DNA from 2 places in the Polaromonas sp. P4_F9 genome. Region 2 is predicted to be linked to the other one. Evidence: predicted binding sites of a transcription regulator. Region 2 holds the regulator's gene; the other holds the start of a gene.

Region 1 (6,885 bases), on a different contig from region 2:
GACGGCGCCATCGAAGCCCTGCTGACAGCCGGCTCCGATGAGTTGAAGGCGACCTACCTTGAAAAGCTGGTCAGCGGACAGTGGACCGGCACCATGAACCTGACCGAGCCGCAGGCGGGCTCTGACCTCGCCATGGTGCGCAGCCGCGCCGAACCGCAGCCCGATGGCATCTACAAGGTGTTCGGCACCAAGATATTCATCACTTATGGTGAGCACGACATGGCCGAGAACATCGTGCACCTGGTGCTGGCGCGCGTGACCGGCGCTCCCGAGGGCGTGAAGGGCATCAGCCTGTTTGTCGTGCCCAAGTTCCTGGTCAATAAAGACGGCTCGCTGGGTGCGCGCAACGACGTGCATTGCGTCAGCATCGAGCACAAGCTGGGCATCAAGGCCTCGCCCACAGCGGTGCTGCAGTATGGCGACCACGGCGGCGCCGTCGGCTACCTCGTCGGTGAAGAAAACCGCGGGCTTGAGTACATGTTCATCATGATGAATGCGGCGCGCTATGCCGTCGGCATGCAGGGCATTGCCGTGGCCGAGCGTGCCTACCAGAAGGCGGTGAGCTTTGCCCGGGAGCGGGTGCAGAGCCGCCCCGTTGACGGATCGATCAAGGCCAGCGCGCCCATCATTCATCATCCCGACGTCAAACGCATGCTGATGACCATGCGCGCCTACATCGAAGGGTGCCGCGCCATGGCCGCTAGCGCCGCAGCGGCCTACGATGCATCGCACCACCATCCTGATGCCGAGGTGCGCAAGCAAAACCAGGCCTTCTACGAGTTCATGGTGCCGCTGGTCAAGGGCTACAGCACCGAGATGAGCCTGGAAGTTACCTCGCTGGGCGTGCAGGTCCACGGCGGCATGGGTTTCATCGAGGAAACCGGCGCCGCACAGTACATGCGCGATGCAAAAATCCTGACGATTTACGAAGGCACGACGGCCATCCAGGCCAACGACCTGATTGGCCGCAAGACTTCGCGCGATGGCGGCCAGACAGCCAAGGCGATTGCCAAGCAGATTGAAGCGACCGAAAACGAACTGATCCGGCAGGGCAATGCCGACGCGGTGGCGGTGGCCAGGCGACTGAAGGCCGCCCGGGAAGCATTTGTGGATGTGGTCGAGTTTGTCGCGGGCAACACCAAGGCCAGCCCGAACGCTGTTTTTGCCGGTAGCGTTCCCTACCTCATGCTGGCAGGCAATGTGGTGGCCGGCTGGCAGATGGCACGTTCGCTGCTGGTGGCCCAGGAGCAGCTTGCCCAGGGAGTGGACGCCGATTTCATGAAGGCCAAGATCACCACCGCCCGTTTTTACGCCGACCACCTGCTGACCAAGGCTCCGGGTGTGCGCGACAGCATTGTGGAAGGTGCGGACTGCGTGACTGCGCTGGCGCTGGAAGCGTTTTAAAACCTCAATCACCTCAATCGCTATTACGGCATTACGCTATTAATGTGATAGCTGCCTGCGTCCATTTTCAATGGGCCAGAGAACTATCTTTAAACATTTCTGCCTCACTGACCTGTTGAAAGACGCCATGTCCAGACTTCCCGCGCCGCTGAATAATCTGCCGCTGCCCATCATCGGCTCGCCGCTGTTCATCATCAGCAACCCCAAGCTGGTGATCGAGCAATGCAAGGCCGGCGTGGTGGGCGCCATGCCCGCGCTCAATGCACGTCCTGCCGCGCAGCTCGAGGACTGGCTGGCGGAGATCACCGAGACCCTGGCGGCGTATAACAAGGCGAATCCTGACAAGCCTGCCGCGCCGTTTGCGATCAACCAGATCGTGCACAAGTCCAACGACCGGCTGGAGCACGACATGGCGCTGTGCGTGAAGTACAAGGTGCCCATCTACATCACCAGCCTGGGCGCGCGCGAAGACATCAACGCCGCGGCCCACAGCTACGGCGGTGTGGTGCTGCACGACATCATCAACAACAAGCATGCGCGCAAGGCGATTGAAAAAGGTGCGGATGGCCTGATTGCCGTGGCGGCCGGCGCCGGTGGTCATGCGGGCGTCAAGAGCCCGTTCGCCCTGATCCAGGAAATACGGCAGTGGTTTGACGGCCCGCTGGCGCTGTCGGGCTCCATCTCCACCGGTGGCGCGGTGCTGGCCGCGCGCGCCATGGGCGCCGATTTTGCGTACATCGGTTCGGCGTTTATCGCCACGGAAGAAGCCCGCGCCTCCGATGCCTACAAGCAGGCGATCGTCGAAGGAAATTCCGATGACATTATTTACAGCAACCTCTTTACCGGCGTACACGGCAACTACCTTGCCCCATCGATCCGGGCTGCGGGCATGGACCCCGCGAACCTGCCCGAGAGCGATGCGAGCAAGATGAACTTTGGCGGCGACAAGTCCAAGGCCTGGAAGGACATCTGGGGTTGCGGCCAGGGCATCGGACCGGTCAGCAAAGTACAGAGCGCCGCCGCTTTCGTCGCCCAGCTCAAGCGCGAGTACGAAGACGCGCGCATCCGGCTGGCGCTCTAGTCCCCGTCACGCTCGCTGGCGTTCATCCCGGCCTTCATGCGTTCAACCGACCAGCGTCTGCACGGTATTGATACCCTCAAGGGCATCGCCTGCGCCCTCATCGTCTGGCACCATCTGGCTTTTTATGGGCCGATGTCGGACGTGGTTCATGCCGTTGTGCCGGGCCTGACGGGCTGGCTTTACGACTATGGCCGCATGGCCGTGCAGGTGTTTCTGGTGGTGGGCGGCTTTCTGGCTGCCAGTTCGCTGGCACCTGAGGGCGGGGCGGCTTTCACGCAACCAGGCCGGCTGATGCTTCGCCGATACCGCCGGCTGGTGCCGCCCTATTTGGTGGCGCTTGCCGTGTGCGTGCTGGTGGCCGCGCTGGTGCGGCCGTGGTTTGCGCACCCGTCTGTGCCTGCTGCGCCGACTTTGCTGCAGGTCGTTGCCCACGTACTGCTGCTGCAGGATGTACTGGGCCAGGAGGCCCTGTCGGCCGGTGTCTGGTATGTGGCGATCGATTTTCAGCTGTTCGTCACCAGCGTGATGATTTTTGCTTTCGCACGCAAGCTGCAGCAGCGCTGGCCGCAGGTGCCGGCGCAGCTCGGCGTGGGCCTGATGCTGTCGCTGGCCGCGGCATCGCTGTTCTTCTTCAATCGCCATTCCGGGCTGGACGTCACAGCGCTGTATTTTCTCGGCTCTTACGCCCTGGGTATGCTGGCTTTCTGGGCGTCGCGGGCGGCAGGCAAGGCCCAACGGGTGCAGTGGCTGCTGGCCATTGCCCTGTTCGGTGTGGCGGCTTTGCTGCTTGATTTCAGGGGCCGGATTGCCCTGGCGCTGGTGGTGGCGTTGGGCCTGGTGTGGCTACAAAAAAGCGCTGTCGCACGGCAATGGCGGGAGCCCCGCTGGCTGGTGAAACTCGGCCAGATCTCGTACTTCGTGTTTCTGATTCACTTCCCGGTGTGCCTGCTGGTCAATGCCGTCGTGGGTTTTTTCTGGCCCACCCAATTGATTGCCAACGCGCTGGGCTTGCTGGCCGCCTTCCTGCTGTCCCTGCTGGCGGGCGCGGTGCTTTACAGAAGCGTTGAATCCCGGCAATTGCCTGCACGCAGCGCGGCCAAGGCGCGACTTCTCTCGCCGTGATACCCGCACCTGAGGATTTTGTTGTCACTCCTCAACTCAGTGCGTGCGCTGTGCCTTTCTTGCTCCCTCGCCCTTTGGGAGAGGGTTGGGGTGAGGGCCCGCGGTGTATAAAAAACCGCAGTCTTTCGCATCTGTCGCAGCCGCCATCCCAGCCCCACGTGTTGCAGTGAGACACTGCGGCTCTTCGCCCCGTCCAGGTCCGCAATCAAATCAATAGCGTTTCAGGCCTTCCGCTCAACGCCTGAACATGTCCAGCTTCAATTCAGAGGGCTCGCCCAGCCAGGAGGCATGGGTCGTGTGATCGGCCAGGTTATCGCCCGTGACGCCATGCACGAACACATCAAGCCCGTTGCGGTGTTGCTCCAGCCACGGGATCAGGCGCTCAAACTGGACGCGGTCAAATGCCAGCTGGCAGCTCCAGTGCGGGTGCGGCCCAATCTCACGTTCATGCACACGGCCGACAGCCACCCCGAACAGCTCACCTGCCTGCTCGCACAACGCGCAGGCCTGCGCCACGGTGGCGGGGCCAAAATAAACATGGGCGTGGTAGCGGTCGTGGACGTTTTCGGGGCGCTTGGTCATGGGATGGATGGCCGAAAGTGAATGCATGGGCGATTGTCCTGTCATCCGTTTTCCCCGCCGCGACCGCGGGGTTTACAGGCCCGCCAGAAAGGTCATCTCGGGCAGGTGCGCGGACGGATCTTGCTGCCGGGCCTGCGCGTGGGTTTTTTTCACGAGTTGCCGGCAGTGGTCGAGGTCCGTCACTTGAAAAAGAAACAAAACCTCGGCGGGATCTTCGGCATTTTGCCAAAGGTGCTCCAGGTACATGCCCTGCTCGGCATGGCTGGCTGCATCCTTGTCGAGCTGCGCCTTCACATCCGCCAGTCGGGCGCCGCGCAGTTTTGCCAGTACATGAGCCATGTGAACCTCCGGTACAAATCAGCATTATGAAACCGTGCCAGGCGGGCTGCAGGCCGCTTGCCGGATGGCGGAGTATTCAATATACTGTACATAAACACAGTATTTATCCAGCTACCCAAGTTCTTGTTTATTGACACCAAAAGCACGGCCAGCCAGGCCGTTTGAGTCCCATGACCGAGGTCAAAATCCCCCTCCATGCCATCAAGGGCCGGGGCAGCGCCACGCGCATTGCACACCGGTTCGAGAAAAATGCGCGCGAGGCCTACGACGATGGCTGGGGCACCCTGCAAGATGTGACGGGCGATGTGATCGGCGAGGTTCCGCGTATTGAGACGGAAGTGATGATGGAAGACGCCCGCAGCGCCATTTCGCACAACGACTCTCCCGACATCTTCTTCGACTACGGCCTGAACCCCTACCGGGGCTGCGAGCATGGCTGCGTCTATTGCTATGCGCGGCCCACGCACAGCTATCTCAACCTTTCGCCCGGCCTGGACTTTGAGACGAAGATCATTGCCAAGCGCAACATTGCCGCGGTGCTGCGCGCCGACCTCGGCAAACGAAGCTACGTGCCCAAACTGCTCAACATCGGTTCGGCGACAGACTGCTACCAGCCCGTGGAGCGCGAACTGCGGCTCACACGAGGCGTGATCGAAGTCCTGCAGGAGGCGCGCCATCCGTTTTCACTGGTCACCAAATCCAGCGGTGTCGAACGCGACCTCGATTTGATCGTGCCCATGGCGGCCGATCGGCTGGCTGCCGTCTATGTGACCATCACCACGCTGGACGGCGAACTGGCACGCAAGCTGGAGCCGCGCGCCGCAGCGCCACACCGCCGGCTGCGGACCATCGAGAGGCTCGCCGCCGAAGGCGTGCCGGTGGGCGTGAGCGTGGCGCCGCAGATTCCCTTTGTCAATGACGACATGGAGCAGGTGCTCACGGCCGCCTGGGATGCGGGCGCGCGCACGGCGTTCTACACCGTCATTCGCCTGCCCTGGGAGGTCGCGCCTATCTTCAAGGAGTGGCTGGAGTTGCACTACCCGCAGCGCGCTGCGCGCATCATGGCGCGCATCCACGAGATGCGCGGCGGCAAGGACTATGACAGCGATTTTGCTTCGCGCATGAAGGGTGCGGGCCTGTGGGCCGACCTGATACGCCAGCGTTTTGAGAAAACCTGCGGCCGGCTGGGCTTTAACCGCCAGCGCATTGAACTGGATTTGAGCCAGTTCAGGCCGCCGGGGGCGGCGGGGCAGGGCAGCCTGTTTTGAGGCGGCTCGCCGGCAATTCGGTGCGCGGGCTATAGTCCAAAAAGGGTCTAAAAAGCAGCGTGTGTTTGGCCGACCTGGCCTGCAGGTCACGCCATACCGTTTGAAAGTAAGAGGAGTTCACCTTGGCGCTCGAGTGGAAGTATTCATCGGAAGGCATGCTTGGGGAGGACTGGGAAGCGCTCTCCAACCTTTACCGGGTGGCGCCTCTGGGCGACAAGCAGCCGGCCGACCTTTAGGTCGTGTTTTCCAACAGCATGTTCAAGTGCTTTGTGTATGACGCCGGCACGCTGATTGCCGCCGGCCGCGCCGTGGCGGACGGCAAGGACTGCTCTTACATCTGCGACATCGCGGTGGCGCCGGAGCGGCAGGGTTCCGGCTTGGGCAAAGAGATGGTTGCGGCGCTGGTGCGGCTTTCCAAAGGCCACAAGAAAATCATCCTGTACGCAGTGCCGGGCAAGGAGCCCTTTTATCGCAAGCTCGGTTTCAGGCGCATGGCGACGGCCATGGCCATTTTTGCGAACCAGGAACAGGCGCTCAAGGACGGTTTGCTCAATGAAACCTGAAAGCGCATTGCCGGGCAGTACCCCGACAAGCTGGCGCATGTTGTGATGTGACACGAGACGTGGAGAGCATTCGAATCCTTGTCAGCCTTCACGACCAGGCACTGCGCCTCTACTGTGGCGGCGTGCTTGTGCGCGCGTATCCGGTATCGACCGCCAGGAACGGCCCCGGCGAACTGGAAGGCAGCGCCTGCACGCCGCGGGGCGCTCACGTCATTCGGGCAAAGATAGGCGCGGGCTGCGAGGCAGGGACGGTTTTTGTCGCACGCAGACCCACGGGGGAGATGTTTTCAGCGGGGCTGGCCGAGGCGAATCCGGACAGGGACTGGATCCTGACCCGCATTCTCTGGCTCTGCGGCCGCGAGCCGGGCAAGAACCGCTTTGGCGCGGTCGACACCATGCGCCGGTACATCTACATCCACGGATGCCCGGACGGCCTGCCCATGGGCGAGCCCTTGTCTCACGGCTGCGTGCGCATGAGAAACGCGGACATCGTGGAGCTGTTCGACCTCGTGGAGCCCGGCACCGA
Region 2 (10,042 bases):
ACGTAAGCGCATCGCAGGATGTCGTGCCTCAGGGACGGGGACAGTGATGAAAACCAGCGACCACTGTTGATGGCCGCTCTTTCATCTATCGTAAGAATAGGATCGTCCATGGCCTGTCTTTTAAGTGACTAACAAGACCACCATTGTCACCCCAGGCACGCCCCTTGCGCCACCCCGCTGTCACCTCGGCGTCGCCGGAGGAACTCGCTGTTCAAACCTGTCACCCAGGCACGCCCGATGCGGCCGAGACTCCCGTGATCCCGGTGTGGTGGGGCGAGCGCGCTGCAGATGAGCCTCATCTTTTGGGCTATCGCTTCCCATGCAAAGCAAGTTCTGCCACTGCGCTTTGCCATCCGTCTGGTCATGCATTGCCGCCACCGGTTGGCGGAGCAAAACCGGCGGCTCCTCAGCGGTACTGCGGTGTGCGCTTTTCCAGGAATGCGGCGATGCCCTCGCCGCCATTGCTGTGGTGCAGGTTGCGCACGAAATGGTCGCGCTCGCAGGCCAGTTGCTGGCTCAGGGTGTTTGAGGACGCCTCATTGATGAGCTCCTTGATGCTGGCCAGCGCATTGGGCGCCCGCGCATTGAGTTGCCCGGCCATCCTGAGCGCTTCATTCAGGGCGTCGCCCGCGGATGCGACCTTGTTCACCAGGCCAAAGTCATGCAGGCGCTGGGCGCTGATGCGTTCGCCGCCCATGAGCAGCTCGCTGGCAAGGGCGCGCGGCAGAGAGCGCGCCAGGCTCCAGCTGCCGCCACCGTCGGGGGACAGCCCGACCGTGCTGTAGGACATCACAAAGACAGCGTTGTTTGCGGCGACGACAAAGTCGCAGGCCAGTGCCAGCGAAAAGCCGGCCCCGGCCGCCGCACCTTCGACTGCGGCGATCACGGGCTTGGGATAGGTGCGGATCGAGTCGATCCAGTTGTGCAGCCCTTCGATGCTTTGGGCCTGAACCTCGGGTGCCTCGCGCCGGTTGGCCTGCAGGCGCTGCAGGTTGCCGCCCGCGCAAAACACCGCGCCCTCGCCGGTGATCACCACACTGCGGATTTCGGGGTTGTTCTCGGCGGCGTTGAGGGCCTCAATGCCTGCGGCATAAATCTCCGGCCCCAGCGCATTGCGGAACTCGGGGTTGCTCAGCGTCAGGATAAGGGTCTGGCCCTCACTGGTACCTTTGATTGCGCCTGCCATGTCAGTTTTTCCAATGCATCGAAATGAGAAATAGGCAGGGACCGAGTCCCCGTACAAGTCCACTTACCAGTGGGGGCCGCGGAACTGGCTTCGCCAGGCCGCAGGCGCCGCCCCCTGGAGGGGGGAAGGTGCTACACGAAGTGAGCATTCGAAGGGGGTGTCTCACTCTTCATGCATCAGGCTCAGGCCAATGGCGCCGCGGCGGCGCAGCCACGGGGAAGGGCGGTAGCGCTGGTCGCCATAGACGGTTTGCATGTTGAACAGCACCTCCAGCACGTTGGTGGGCCCGTAGCGGTCGCCCATGGCGAGCGGCCCGAGTGGGTAGCCCAGCCCCAGCGTCACGGCGGTTTCAAGATCTTTCGGGCTGCAGATGCCTTGCTGGCAGATGTCGCTGGCAATGTTGACGATGGTGGCCACGACGCGCTGCGTGACAAATCCGCCGCTGTCCCGTATCACGCTCACCGCCTTGCCGTCCCGGGCGAACAGGGCATGGGCGGCGTCGCGCATGTCGGTGCGGGTGGCCGGGTTGGTAGCCAGGACCCGCCGCCGGGTCGCCGCATCGTCAATCAGCATGTCTATACCCACGGTACGCGCCGGGTCCAGCCGCTCCACCACGGCCACCGTGGTGATGTCAAACCCCAGGGGCGCCACCACCACCAGGGCCTGGGGCGACGCGGACTGGCCCGTTTCGATTTTGGCTCCGAGATTTTTCAGCAATTGCAGCAATTCCGAGCGTCGGGATGCTCTGGGCGAAACCCAGACCGGCGGCATTTCGGCGACCTGGGGCACAGGTGCTTCGGCCGGAAGCTGCATGACACCGTCGGCATAACGGTAAAAACCTTCGCCGGTCTTGCGGCCGAGCATGCCGCCCGCCAGCCGTTGCGCCGTGATGACGCTGGGGCGGTAGCGCGCTTCTTCGTAATACTGGTGGTAAATGGACTCCATCACGGGATGCGACACATCCAGCGCGGTCAGGTCCATCAACTCGAAGGGGCCCAGCTTGAAGCCGGCCTGGTCCCGCAGGATGCGGTCTATGGTGGCGAAATCAGCCACGCCCTCGCTGACGATGCGCAGCGCTTCGGTGCCATAGCCCCGCCCCGCATGGTTGACGATGAAGCCGGGAGTGTCCTGGGCCTGTACCGGCGTGTGCCCCATCTGGCGGGCATGGCTGGCCAGCGCGCCGCACACGGCTGCATCAGTTTTCAGGCCGGCGATGACCTCCACCACCTTCATCAGCGGAACGGGATTGAAAAAGTGGTAGCCGGCAAAGCGTTCCGGGTGTTTGAGCGCGGCCGCAATGGCGGTCACGGATAGCGACGAGGTGTTGGTCGCAAGAACGGTTTGCGCCGACACGATGGTCTCGAGTTCGGCGAACAGGGCTTTCTTGACGTCCAGCCGCTCCACAATGGCTTCCACAATCAGATCGCAGTCCGCCAGATCGGCCAGCGTGCCGGCCGTCAGAAGGCTGGCCTTGTGGCTGGTCGCAGCGGTGGTTTCCATCCGGCCTTTTTCCACCAGCTTGTCCCACTGCGCGCAGATGGCCTCCCGCGCCTTTTCTGCCGCACCCGCCTGGTTGTCCATCAACTTGACGACGCTCCCGGCTTGCGTGGCAATCTGGGCAATGCCACGGCCCATGGCGCCTGTGCCAACAATGCCAACGGTTTTGTAAATTGGTTTCATGGAAAAGGATTATTACGCAGGGCGCAAAGAACAGAACTGTGCCGCAATCCTGTTCGCGAGAATTTGGAGTGCCCGGCTGCGACTGCCTCTGGCATGCGCCGGTTGCGCAACCGCAGGATATCTTGAGGGAGAAACCCGGGCAACAGAAAAAAGCGGATTCCGGCTGAGGCTGGTGGCCATTGGCTCCGGCCTCCGGTGCCGGCCCAGTGCTGGCAGTACCCGGCATCAGGGCAAATTAGCGGCGCACTTGCAGGGCACCGGGGTTGACGATGTTCGTCGGTGTTCCCTTGATGAAGTTCACAACATTGTCAAAGGCCGCCCCGAAATACATTTCATAACTGTCCTGCTCCACATAGCCGATGTGCGGTGTGCAAATGCAGTTTTCCAGGCGCAGCAGTGCGTGGCCTTGCAAAATCGGTTCGGACTCAAAGACATCAACAGCCGCCAGTCCGGGGCGTCCGCGGTTGAGCGCGGCAATCAGGGCCTCAGGCTCGATCAACTCGGCCCGCGAGGTATTGACCAGCAAGGCAGTTGGTTTCATGCGCGACAAATCTTCGAGGGTCACGATGCCGCGTGTTTCATCATGCAGACGCAGATGCAAACTGAGCACGTCGCTTTGCTCAAAAAATTCGGCTTTGCTGTCGGCAATTTCAAAGCCGTCAGCCTGCGCCCGCTCGCGTGATGCTTCCCGACCCCAGACGATCACGCGCATGCCAAACGCCCGGCCATAGCCGGCGATGATTTGTCCGATCTTGCCGTAGCTCCACACCCCCAGTGTCTTGCCCTTGAGAACTGAGCCAAGGCCAAAATTGGGCGGCATGGAGGCGGCCTTGAGGCCGGCTTGCTGCCAGGCGCCGTGTTTCAGGTGTGATACGTAGTGGGGAATGCGGCGCATCGCAGCCATCACCAGTGCCCAAGTCAACTCGGCAGGCGCGGTCGGTGACCCAATGCCTTCCGCCACCGCAATGCCGCGCTCGGTGCAGGCTGCAATATCAATATGGCTGCCAACGCGGCCGGTCTGGGCAATCAGCTTGAGTTTGGGCAGCTTTTCAATTACCTGCCTGTTCAGCTGGGTCCTTTCGCGAATCAGCACGATTACATCGGCATCCTTGAGTCGGACGGACAGCTGGCCTATGCCTTTGACCGTGTTGGTGTAGACCTTGGCAGGGTATGCATCCAGTTTGGCCGCGCAGTTCAGTTTTCGCACGGCATCCTGATAGTCATCGAGGATCACAATATTCATGCCGATATTGTGCCTGCAAGATTTTTCTTCCCTCCGAACCGTGGCGCCTGAAAGCCGTCAACTTGTATCGGAAGGAAACCTGTCCCCCATGCCCCTGCAGTTCAGGGGCCGGTGAGTGCGCGGCGCCACGGTGCCACGGAGCCGTGGGCTAACGCCGTGGCAGGCTCAAAGTGTCATAGGTGCACCGGCTTCACTGGACTGCGGTCTCACGTTGAGCCATGCGCTCGAGTTCTGCACAGACGTCAGACATGCGACCGGATATGACCATGCGGCCAGCGCAAGCGGGGCCGACGGCCGCGTCAAACTCGCGCACCACCTTCAAGCGGCTGGTGGCGGAGGTTTTTGCTGCCGCGGCATGTGCGGCGGCAACGCGCCGCCGGGAGGGAATGCAGCCGGGCTTGAAGGGCACGGCCAACTGGTGAGGTGCGCACCGGGTGCGGGCCGGGGCGGAAAACGGCTCTGAAGTGGACTTCGCAGGCACAAACCACGCCGCCAAGGCCTGCATGGGGGCAAGCAAAACCGAGAATACGGGTGAATTTGAAAAACTGACGATTCCCATGATGAACTCCTGAATTAGAGAGGCTTGCGCCCCAATGTTTACAGGCAGGATTTCGGGCTGGCTAAATCGCCAGTGGGGCCGCAACGCCAGGGTGTTGGCCAATCAATGACCAAACGCCCGCCACCTGTCGCGCGACCAGAAAGGGGTTGGCTAGATGAGCATGGTGTTGCGGATCAAACCAACTGCGAGGCCTTCGAGTTCGAAGGGTTCGCCGGGCTCGACCACAATGGTTTTGAAATCCGGGTTCTCAGGCAACAATTCAATCAGATGCTTGGTGCGCCGAAAACGCTTGACCGTCACTTCATCGCCGATACGGGCCACGACAATTTGGCCGTTCCTGGCTTCCTTGGCCTGTTTGACGGCCAGCAGATCGCCGTCCATGATGCCGGCATCCCGCATGCTCATGCCGCGCACCTTGAGCAGGTAATCAGGTTGCCGCTGAAACAGGCTGCTTTCAAAATAATAGGTCTGCTCGATGTGTTCCTGCGCGAGAATCGGGCTGCCAGCAGCAACCCGCCCCACCAGAGGCAGGGCGAGTTGGGCCAGGCTTTGCAACGGCAGGGAAAACTGTTTGATTCTGGATTCGTGGATGGAGCGCAAGGTGTCGCTGCGCAGGCGTATGCCGCGCGAGGTGCCGCTGACCAGTTCAATCACGCCTTTGCGGGCCAGGGCTTGCAGGTGCTCTTCAGCGGCGTTGGCGGATTTGAAGCCCAATTCGTTGGCGATTTCGGCGCGGGTTGGCGGAGCGCCGGTGCGGGCGATGGCACTCTGGATCAATTCCAGGATTTGCTGCTGCCGAGCTGTGAGCTTGGGACCTTCGGAGGATAAATGCGGAAATTCGTTCAGGATGCTCATGACCGGGACTCCTTGATTCGTCAGCCTGGATTGGGTTGGATGCACCGGCCCGCTGGGGATGACCGCGTACCTTGCCTGCTGCATTCACCTTGTCGTATTAATTGTCGTATTTACCTGTTTTAATATCCAGTACCTGTATTTTCATCCAGTTTTTCAAAGAGCGCAAGTCCCTTCTCATCCTTCTTATGAATCGTCAAACCATTGTGATTTTGGGTACCGGCGGCACGATTGCCGGCCGGGCCGCGACCGCCTCGGACAACATCGGCTACACCGCCGCAGAGGTTGGTATTGATCAGCTGGTGGCGGCGATTCCCGGGCTGGCCGAAGCCGGCCCTGTGGTCACCGAGCAGGTTGCGCAGCTCGATAGCAAGGACATGAGCTTTGCGGTGTGGGCGACGCTGGCCGGGCGCGTCAACCACTTTCTGGCGCAGCCCGATGTCGAGGGGATCGTCATTGTCCACGGCACCGACACGCTGGAAGAAACCGCGTATTTTTTACAGGCGGTGTGCAGCCCCGCCAAGCCGGTGGTGCTGACCTGTGCCATGCGTCCGGCAACGGCCCTGGTACCGGACGGCCCGCAGAACATGCTGGATGCCGTGGCCGTGGCCCGCCACACCGGGGCCAGGGGCGTGGTGGCCGTATGCGCCGGCACCATCCATACTGCGCGGGACGTGCAGAAGGTACATCCCTACCGGCTGGACGCCTTCAGTTCGGGTGATGCGGGCCCGCTGGGCTATGTCGAAGAGGGGCGCCTGAGGTTATTGAGGAGTTGGCCTGAAGCAGACGAAAACCGGGCACCGGACACCCTGAAAACAATAACGGCCTTGGGCAGCGAGGCTGACTGGCCGCATGTTGAGATCGTCATGAGCCATGCCGGTGCCAGTGGCGCAGTGGTGGAAGCCCTGATGTCGCGGGGCGTGCAGGGCCTGGTCGTCGCCACAACGGGCAACGGCACCATCCATCATGCGCTGGAGGCTGCTTTGCTCAAGGCACAGGCCAGTGGCGTCACAGTGGTTCGCGCCACGCGCTGCCCCAACGGCCAGGTGCTGCCCAAACCGGGGGATCTCATTCCCGATTCAAAGGGGCTCAGCCCGGTGAAGGCGCGGGTAGACCTGATGCTCCGACTGCTGAGCTGAGGCCCGGTTGCATGCCGTTCAGAAGAACGCAGGAGAACGGCCCGATGAGGCTTGGGCCGGCCGTCTCAGCTCGACAGGGCCTTGAAGGCTCTTTCCGTGATTTCATCGACACCGCCCATGCCGCTGATCGCGCGGTATTTGGGGGCGGCGTGGGGCGAAGTTTTCGCCCAGCTTGAGTAGTACTCCACCAGTGGGCGGGTTTGCGCGCTGTAAACCTCCAGCCGCTTGCGCACGGTCTCTTCCTTGTCGTCTTCGCGCTGGATCAGCGGCTCACCGGTGACATCATCCTTGCCTTCGACTTTGGGCGGGTTGTATTTCACGTGGTAGGTGCGGCCCGAGGCCGTGTGCGAGCGGCGCCCGCTCATGCGCTCGATGATGGCTTCAAAAGGCACATCGATTTCAAGCACATAGTCAATCTTCACGCCGGCAGCTTTCATGGCGTCGGCTTGTGGAATAGTGCGGGGAAAACCGTCAAACAGGAAGCCATTGGCGCAGTCGGGCTGGGCGATGCGTTCCTTCACCAGGTTGATGATCAGGTCATCGCTCACGAGCGCGCCAGCGTCCATGACTTTTTTGGCTTCAATGCCTAGCGGGGTTCCTGCCTTGACGGCTGCACGCAGCATGTCACCGGTGGAAATCTGGGGGATGCCGTATTTTTGGCAGATGAAGGTCGCTTGCGTCCCCTTGCCCGCGCCAGGCGCGCCTAACAAAATCAGTCTCATGGATGTCCTCGGATTTTTATGAATTCAGGAAGTCAACCCGGGAGTTCGGCGCGCCGGTATCTCCATGGGCTGCTTGACAGGTGTTGAGGGCTGCCAGCACGTCATGCAAACCTCACCCCTGCTTTTTGTACAAGGATAGCATGTACACCCCTGACGGCAGCTTACACAGACGCCGGGGTGAGCTGGCTGGCCGCTATGAAAAGAGCTCGCGTGCCCTGGCCAGATCTTCCGGCGTATCCACACCCAGGCCCGGTGCCTTATCGGTAATGTGCACGGCAATCCGGTACCCATGCCAGAGGGCGCGCAATTGTTCCAGTGACTCCAGTTGCTCTAGCGGAGCCTGGGGCAGGGTGGGAAACTGCCGCAGAAAGCCGACGCGGTAGCCATAAATGCCGACGTGGCGCAGCGGTTTGGGCAGTTTGCTGCCCTTTTCGCCATCTTCCCACCAAGGTTTGCCGGCGAAGTCGCGTGCCGCGGGAATCGGCGAGCGGCTGAAGTACAGCGCAGTCTGCCGCGCATCCAGCACCACCTTGACGATATTGGGATTGAGCAGGTCAGCCATCTGGTCAATCGAATGCGCTGCCGTGCTCATGGCGCAGTCAGGTCGTTCATTGAGCAGGTGCGCCACGGCGTCGATGAGGGCCGGGTCGATCAGGGGCTCATCACCCTGCACGTTCACGACGATGTCATCGTCAGCCAGGCCGAGCGCGGTGCAGGCTTCCGCCAGCCGGTCGCTGCCGCTGGGGTGGTCGGCACGCGTCAGGACCGCGGCAATGCCGAACGCTTTGCATTTTTCGATGATGTCGGCGCTGTCGGTGGCGACCACCGTGCTGGCGGCGGTACTTTGCATGGCACGCTGCGCCACCCGCACCACCATGGGTGTGCCACCGATGTCGGCCAGGGGTTTGTTGGGCAGGCGCGTAGAGGCCAGGCGGGCCGGGATGAGGACGGTGAAACTCATGCTCATGCGGGCAGGAAATTGGCAACCGTCACAGTCCCAGCTCCTCGTCGGTCAGGGTTCGGGCTTCATTTTCCAGCAGCACGGGCAGTCCGTCACGCACCGGGTAGGCCAGCCGTGCGCTGCGGGAGATGAGTTCCTGTTTTTCCCGGTCGTAGACCAGGGGGCCCTTCGTCACGGGGCAGACCAGCAGTTCAAGCAGTTTGGTATCCATGGCTTGATGGTAATTGAGAAAGCAGGGGCGCCAACAGTGCATCAAGCGCCCCAAAAAAGGCCGGTTCGGGCGAAAACACCAGCGGAATGGCCAAAAGGTGTAATGGCGCCAGGCCCGGCTTGCCAAACAGTTTGACCGCATCCTTCTCGGTGCACAGGACTGTCTTGCCTGCGCAAGCCGCGAGATCATCGGCGCCAAAGTCGTGATGGTCGGGCAATGACAGGGTCTGCTCCAGTACCAGGCCGCGCGCCCTGAGCATGGCAAAAAAGGCTTCGGGATTGGCAATACCGGCCAGTGCCACAAGGGGCCTGCCCTGCAGCGCGGCCAAGGCGATCTGGCTGCCGTCGGCCGCAATGGCATGGTCGGCCAGTTGCCGGCTGGAGGTGAATCCTTCAAAGGCTGGCTTCAGGCCGGTGTGCAGCACCAGGTTCAGGCCTTGTTGCCGGCGCTCTGGCCACGGTTCGCGCAGCGGGCCGGCCGGCAGCAACCAGCCGTTGCCGACCCCCCGGTCATCAAACACGGCAATTTCAATATCCCGCTGAAGGGCGTAGTGCTGCAAGCCGTCGTCGCACACCACGACGGCCGTGGAGGGGTATGCCGCCAGCAGCAGGCGCACGGCATCCGTCCTTTTTTTTGCCACAAAAACAGGAGCGCTTGTCACCCGTTTTATAAGGGCCGGTTCATCACCCGACTGGGCCGCAGGTGTCCCGGCACCAACTTCCAGACTTTCATGTCCGGACCGTCCATAGCCGCGTGACACCACGCCCACGTGCAGGCCCTGCGCCTGCAAATGCCGCACCAGGGCCAACACCAGCGGTGTTTTGCCCGCGCCACCGGCCACGACATTGCCGACCACGATCACCGGAACCGCAAAACGACAGGATTCGAGCATGCCGCTGCGGTACAAGGTCCGGCGCAGGCGCACGGCCAAGCCGTGGAGCTGCGCGAGCGGCCAGAGCAGGCAGGCCAGCCAGCCTCGTGTGAGCCAGGCCCTCACCAACAGGTTTCTCACGCGTTTCTCGCCATTTTGTGAAGGCAGAGCCGGCCGCAGGCCCCGAAAGCTATTTCGCGCCGGCCATGGCGCTGCTTTGGGTGGCGAAGGTGATCTGCGTCAATCCCTGGCGGCGGGCCGCTTCCATGACCGTGATCACCGCCTGGTGCGTGGCGCTGGCATCGGCGCTGATGATGATGACGCTCTCTTTGCCGGCTTTGGCCGCTTCGAGCAGTGCCGCACCGAGCACCCCGATCCCGCGGCCTTCCACCAAAGTCTTGTTGACCATGTAGCGGCCATCGCTGCTTACCGCGACGATGACTTCTTTGGGGTAGTCACGCTGCTGCTCGGCGTCGGCCACTGGCAGTTTTACCTGCAGCTCGGTGAACTTGCTGTAGGTTGTGGACAACATCAGGAAGATGAGTACAACAAGCAACACATCGATAAAGGGGATCAGGTTGATCTCCGGTTCATCATGCGGATGGGGTCGGAAGTTCA

What was found. The regulator LexA, encoded in region 2, represses DNA repair genes until DNA is damaged. The targets are predictions, from matches to a motif close to ACTGTATNNNNATACAGT.
Region 1: AC1DUB_RS26460 (PA0069 family radical SAM protein) is a predicted target of LexA. The motif match lies at 4,612-4,629, and genes of this name have one in related genera.

Annotation. Positions count from the first base shown of each region.
Region 1 is NZ_JBFUJT010000048.1:604-7,488, forward strand. Features, by position in the region: gene AC1DUB_RS26435 (acyl-CoA dehydrogenase C-terminal domain-containing protein) at 1-1,404, shown strand, start outside; gene AC1DUB_RS26440 (NAD(P)H-dependent flavin oxidoreductase) at 1,532-2,485, shown strand; gene AC1DUB_RS26445 (acyltransferase family protein) at 2,522-3,607, shown strand; gene AC1DUB_RS26450 (DOPA 4,5-dioxygenase family protein) at 3,842-4,189, opposite strand; gene AC1DUB_RS26455 (hypothetical protein) at 4,262-4,528, opposite strand; gene AC1DUB_RS26460 (PA0069 family radical SAM protein) at 4,699-5,796, shown strand; gene AC1DUB_RS26465 (GNAT family N-acetyltransferase) at 6,036-6,359, shown strand; gene AC1DUB_RS26470 (L,D-transpeptidase family protein) at 6,419-6,885, shown strand, end outside.
Region 2 is NZ_JBFUJT010000022.1:11,019-21,060, forward strand. Features, by position in the region: gene AC1DUB_RS18620 (Crp/Fnr family transcriptional regulator) at 1-110, opposite strand, end outside; gene AC1DUB_RS18625 (oxepin-CoA hydrolase, alternative type) at 407-1,186, opposite strand; gene AC1DUB_RS18630 (3-hydroxyacyl-CoA dehydrogenase) at 1,349-2,866, opposite strand; gene AC1DUB_RS18635 (D-2-hydroxyacid dehydrogenase family protein) at 3,102-4,109, opposite strand; gene AC1DUB_RS18640 (hypothetical protein) at 4,300-4,668, opposite strand; gene lexA (transcriptional repressor LexA) at 4,819-5,523, opposite strand; gene AC1DUB_RS18650 (asparaginase) at 5,709-6,659, shown strand; gene adk (adenylate kinase) at 6,725-7,381, opposite strand; gene kdsB (3-deoxy-manno-octulosonate cytidylyltransferase) at 7,575-8,342, opposite strand; gene AC1DUB_RS18665 (Trm112 family protein) at 8,371-8,553, opposite strand; gene lpxK (tetraacyldisaccharide 4'-kinase) at 8,534-9,604, opposite strand; gene AC1DUB_RS18675 (ExbD/TolR family protein) at 9,615-10,042, opposite strand, start outside.